Linked DNA regions of Hyalangium ruber. Each later gene encodes a partner of the first gene's protein in a complex. Links are inferred from orthologs where the notes say so. Each region holds a gene or a part of one and is shown in the gene's direction. Other genes may lie near its edges.

Region 1 (2,789 bases):
GGTGGAGGTGCAAATTCTCACGGGCGTGCTGCACCAGGTGCGCGCGCACATGGCGGGCGTGGGAGCGCCGCTGGTGGGCGACACGCTCTACGGCGGACGCGAGGAGCCGGGGCTCACGCGGTTCTTCCTGCACGCCCAGGTGCTGGGCTTCACGCACCCGGTGACGGGCAAGCAGGTGAAGGTGGAGAGCCCTCTGCCTGCGGACCTTACCGCGGTGCTCCAGCAGCACGGGCTCACTCGCCCATCACCTTGATGATGACGCGCTTGCGGCGCTGCCCATCGAACTCGGCGTAGAACACCTGCTGCCAGGGCCCGAGGTCCATCTTCCCCGCGGTGACGGGGATGATCACCTGATGGTGGACGAGCAGGGACTTGAGGTGCGCGTCCCCATTGTCCTCTCCGGTGCGGTGGTGGCGGTAGTCGGGCCCGTGGGGCGCGAGCTCCTGGAGCCACTCCCAGATATCCTCGTGAAGCCCGGACTCGTCGTCATTGACGAAGACCCCGGCGGTGATGTGCATGGCGGAGACGAGCACCATGCCCTCCTGGATGCCACTCTTGCGCACCAACCCCGCCACGGTGTCCGTGAGGCGGACGAGCTCGCGCCGCGACTTCGTCTCGAACCAGAGGTACTCGGTGAGGGTCTTCATTTCGATGCCCCGTCGGGAAGGTTCGCTACAGTGATGACCGCCATGCGCGCCATCATCCACGTCGACATGGACGCCTTCTACGCGTCCGTGGAGCAGCGGGACAATCCGTCGCTGAAGGGCAAGCCGGTCATCGTCGGTGGGCATGCGCAGCGCGGAGTGGTGGTGGCGGCCTCCTACGAGGTGCGGCCCTTCGGCGTGCGCAGCGCGATGCCCATGGCGCGAGCGATGAAGCAAGCGCCACATGCCATCGTGGTGAAGCCCCGGTTCGCGGCGTACGCGGAGGCGAGCGAGCAGGTGTTCGCCATCTTCGAGCGCTACACGCCGCTCATTGAGCCGCTCTCACTGGACGAGGCCTTCCTGGACGTCACGGCCTCGGTGGGATTGTTCGGAGCACCGACGGACATCGCTCGGCGCATCCGCCGGGAGATCGCTGACGAGCTGAAGCTGCCGGCCTCGGCGGGCATTGCCTCGGTGAAGTTCGTGGCGAAGATCGCCTCGGACCTGGCCAAGCCCAACGGGCAGCGCGAGGTGCCTCCCCAGGAGACGGTGGCGTTCCTGGCGGGGCTGCCGGTGTCGCGCCTGTGGGGCGTGGGACCGAAAACCGAGGAGGAGCTGAAGCGCGCCGGGCTGAAGACGATCGGCGACGTGGCGGCGCGGGACGTGGCGTGGCTGGAGCAACGCCTGGGCTCGAGCGGGCGTCAGCTCTGGGAGCTGTCCCAGGGGCTGGATGATCGCGAGGTGGTGCCAGACCGGGCCGCCAAGAGCGTGGGCGCGGAGGACACGTTCGAGGAGGACCTGACGGGCGTGGACCTCCTGCGACCGCACGTGCATGCCCAGGCGCTGCGCGTGGGCCGGCGGTTGCGGAAGGCGGGCGTGAAGGGCCGCGTGGTGCAGCTCAAGGTGAAGTTCTCGGACTTCAACGTCATCACCCGGCGCACCACCCTCTCCTCCCCCACGGATGACGGGCAGGGGATCTACCGCGCGGCGCTGGAGCTGCTCGAGCGCTCGCACGAGAACAAACCCATCCGGCTCACGGGCGTGTCGGTGCAGTCGTTCGACGCGCAAGAGCCCCAGCAATTGGGCCTCTTCACCACGCCCAACGCGCCGCCTCCGCGCAGCGCGAAGCTCAACGCGACGCTCGACCGCATCGCCGAGCGTTTCGGCTCCAAGGCCATCACCACCGCGGACATCGCGGAGAGTGGTGACTCCACGGACGATGACGACCGCTGGGGCCGGCACTGAGCAAGGGGCTCACTCCCAGATATCTGGGACCAGCCGCTCACTCCCAGATATCTGGGACCAGCCGCTCACTCCCAGATATCTGGGACCAGAGGCACACTTCACTCCTGGATATCCAGGAGTGAGCGCTCATCCGCCTCTAGGAATTTCAGCCTGTTACGCTGTGTGCCTTGCGTTAATGCCACACTCCCAGTGAACCTCAGGCGGCCCGCCGCAAATCCTGATGCACAGGCGTCCCGCCCTTCTCGCGGCCGAGCGTCAGCAGGGCCGTCACCCACGTCGCCACGGCGCACGTACCCATCACGGCCGCCATGGGCCACAAGGTGCCGTCATTGAGCAGCCCCACGAGAGACGAGGCCGTAGCCGAGATGGCGTACTGCGTGGAGCCCAGGACGGACGAGGCCACGCCAGCGCGCGACCCGTGGGCCTCCAGGGCCATCGCGGTGGAGTTCGGCAACACGAAGCCGAGGCTCAACAGGAAGACGAACAGGGCCGGAGCGATGGTGGGAACGCTGCCAGTCCCCGTGACCGCGAGCCCCACGAGGACGGCGCCCGCCAGGACCGGGAAGAGCGCCACCGTGACGGTGATGCGCGCGGGTGAGCGCACCGCCAGCAACCGCCGGTTGATCTGCGACGCCCCAATGAGCCCGATGGCGTTGAGCCCGAAGAGCCACGCGAAGTGTTTCGGAGAGACGTGGAGGAACTCCATGAACACGAAGGGCGAGCCGGAGATATAGGCAAACATGCTCGCCTGGGCGAACCCGCCCGCGAGCGTGGCGGCGATGAACCGCTTGTCCTGGAAGAGGGCACGAAGGTTCGTCCCCAGGGACACACGGTTCGCGGCAGCCCCCGCCGCGGTCTCGGCCCGCGGAATGGCGATGACCGAGAACACCAGCGTGGCGA
Region 2 (2,841 bases), on another replicon or contig:
CGGACGTTCATGACAGCCCTCGCGAGTCTCGGCGGTCAGCCCTTCTTCTCGAACTTAAGCGCCGCCGAGTTGATGCAGTAGCGTAGCCCCGTGGGCGCGGGCCCGTCCGGGAACACGTGCCCCAGGTGCCCCTCGCAGCGGCTGCACACTACCTCCGTACGGCGCATGGCGAACGAGAGGTCCTCGTGCTCGTCCACGTGGCTCTTCTCCAGCGGCGCGTAGAAGCTCGGCCAGCCGCAGCCCGACTCGAACTTGGTGTCCGAGGTGAACAGCGGGTTGCCGCACCCGGCGCACTGGTACGTGCCGGTGTCGTGGTGGTTCCACAGCGCCCCGGTGAACGCCCGCTCGGTCCCCTTCTTACGGAGGATGCGGTACTGCTCCGGGTCGAGCTCCTTCTTCCACTCCTCCTCCGTCTTGGTCACCTTCGAGGGCGGGTTCTTCGGTGTGTCCATGGCGGACCTCCTGCCTCCTTATATGCACGAGCCCCTGCTCGGGTTTCACGCCCGCCTGGAGGCGGGGCGGGGAGGCGAGGCAGGAGCCTACCTGTCGCGGCACGAAAATCTCGGACAACCTTCCGGGTTGGAATCGTGTAGAGTCTTCGGCCTCGGATTCACCCCAAGTGCGGAACCTACCTGAATCTCCGAGCAGGTGGGGACGGAATGGTTCCGTCCTCCGGCTTGCCCCGCCTACTGGAGCACGGAGCGGCGAGCCGGTTCGTTGACGCACCCCAATCCCCGGGCTACACCCCCCGGGCAGAGCCGTTCACCGAGGATCCAAGGAAGCCTCCGATGGAATTCCGCATCGCCACCGACGAGCTGAAGAGGGCCCTCCACCGCGCCCAGGGCATCGTGGAGCGCAAGACGACGATGCCCATCCTGGCCAACGTGCTCGTCAACGCCACCAAAAGCGGCGTCACGGTCACCGCCTTCGACCTGGACATCGGCATCGTCTCCGAGCACCCGGCCGAGGTGTCCAAGCCCGGCGCCATCACGGTCAGCGCCAAGTACGTCTTCGACATCGTCCAGAACCTGCCCGACGCGCAGGTGACGCTCAAGAAGCTGGCCAACAACTACGTGGACATCTCCAGCGGCTCGGCGCACTTCAAGATCGTCGGCATGGCCGCCGAGGAGTACCCCAAGCTGCCCAAGGAGGAGAACGCTCCGCTGGTGCAGGTCTCCGGCAACATCCTGCTGGAGATGATCAAGAAGACCCAGTTCGCCATCTCCTCGGACGAGACGCGCTACATCCTCAACGGCGTCTATTTCGAGCCCCAGTCCACCGGCAAGGTGCGCATGGTGGCCACCGACGGCCACCGCCTGTCGCTCATCGAGCGCGAGCTGCCCGGCGACTTCAAGCTCAAGGGCGGCGTCATCATCCCCCGCAAGGGCCTGATGGAGCTCAAGCGCCTGCTGGACGAGGCCCCCGACGCGGAGAGCCACCTGGGCTTCGCGGAGAACTCGGCGCTGTTCAAGAAGCCGGGCCTCACCATGGTGATGCGCCTCATCGACGGCCAGTTCCCCGAGTACCAGCGCGTCATCCCCAAGGAAGGCGAGAAGGTCATCCAGGTCTCCAAGGTACGCTTCCTGGAGAGCCTCAAGCGCATCGCCCTCTTGTCGGCCGACAAGAGCTACGCGGTGCGCATCGGCCTGGAGGAGAACAAGCTCCTCATCACCGCCAACAACCCGGACCTGGGCGAGGCCCGCGACGTGCTGGACGTGGCCTACCGGGGCGGGGACATCACCATCGGCTTCAACGCCCGCTACCTGACCGACGTGCTCACCGTCACCGAGACGGATGAGGTGTCCTTCGAGCTGGGCGACGAGCACAGCCCGGGCGTGCTCCACGCGCCGGGTGACCGCAGCTTCACCGCCGTGGTCATGCCGATGCGCGTCTGAGGCGCTCCCGGGCGGCTCCGCGAGGAGTGGGCTAGAGTCCACTCCCCGTGGGGGCCCCAATGTCCGTCTCGTTCCGTCTCGTCACCGCGCTGGGCGTGCTCGCGCTCCTGTGCGGCTGTCCCTCGAAGAAGCCCCAAGAGCCGCAGCTGGATGGCTCGGCGTTTCCGCTCGTCTACGTCACGCCGCCGGTGGAGGGCGCTGATCCGCGCGTCCTCCAGCAGGTGGAGGCGATGGGCGACAGCGTCTATCTGCTCTCCGCCAACGTGGTCGTCTCCTTCGACAGGCGCCGCACCTGGAAGGAGATCAACGCCGGGGCGCTCGGCTCCATCCACAAGTGGGTCTTCGTCACGCCCACCTCCGGCATTGCCCACACCGGCCAGCACGGGCTGGCCTATATCCAGCTCGACACGGACATCATCTACTACCTCAACGGGGAGCCGGGCTGGAGCGCGTGGGGGCTGCGCAACGGCGACACCCTCTTCACCGTGCGGCAGCAGGTGGACGCCGGCACCTCCCAGCGAGGCGATGAGACGGCTCGGGTGTGGCTCGGCCGTCGACAGCGATTCACCGAGGATGCGCCCTGGCCCGAGGTGGAGCTGCCGCCCCTGCCGTTCAGCTACCGCACGTACCAGCCCTCGGTTCACTTCACCGCCAATGGCGACATCTATGTGGCCTCCTACTTCGGGCTCCAGGTGTCGCGGGATGACGGTCAGACCTGGCAGCAGGTGCCTGTCATGCCCAACGAGCAGGGCTCGATCGATTGGAGAGGCGTGGACCTGTTCGTCACGCGCGCGGGCACCCTCTTCGCGCGCACGCCGAACATGACCTTCGTCTCGCACGACGGTGGCGCGAGCTGGGTGGGCGCGGCGATGCCCGGCGGCATCGGCAACCGGGGCTCCATGATGACGATGGAGGAGCCCGTGCCCGGCGAGCTGCACTTCCGGGA

The links. The genes of interacting proteins can lie anywhere in the genome.
Region 2: the proteins of SYV04_RS03200 (region 1) and dnaN are in contact, whole or in part, in a solved structure (PDB 1OK7), measured with the Escherichia coli proteins. The link is inferred for Hyalangium ruber from one-to-one orthologs.

What each region holds. Positions count from the first base shown.
Region 1 is NZ_JAXIVS010000001.1:783,837-786,625, forward strand. It holds SYV04_RS03200 (DNA polymerase IV), read left to right. Parts: upstream 1-689; coding sequence 690-1,889; downstream 1,890-2,789. Other genes in the region: SYV04_RS03190 (RluA family pseudouridine synthase), read left to right, coding at 1-253; SYV04_RS03195 (secondary thiamine-phosphate synthase enzyme YjbQ), read right to left, coding at 234-647; SYV04_RS03205 (multidrug effflux MFS transporter), read right to left, coding at 2,086-2,789. UniProt on the Escherichia coli protein: Poorly processive, error-prone DNA polymerase involved in translesion repair and untargeted mutagenesis. Copies undamaged DNA at stalled replication forks, which arise in vivo from mismatched or misaligned primer ends.
Region 2 is NZ_JAXIVS010000010.1:257,443-260,283, reverse strand. It holds dnaN (DNA polymerase III subunit beta), read left to right. Parts: upstream 1-788; coding sequence 789-1,895; downstream 1,896-2,841. Other genes in the region: SYV04_RS27705 (sialidase family protein), read left to right, coding at 1,955-2,841; msrB (peptide-methionine (R)-S-oxide reductase MsrB), read right to left, coding at 36-452; SYV04_RS27720 (DUF6748 domain-containing protein), read right to left, coding at 1-11. UniProt on the Escherichia coli protein: Confers DNA tethering and processivity to DNA polymerases and other proteins. Acts as a clamp, forming a ring around DNA (a reaction catalyzed by the clamp-loading complex) which diffuses in an ATP-independent manner freely and bidirectionally along dsDNA.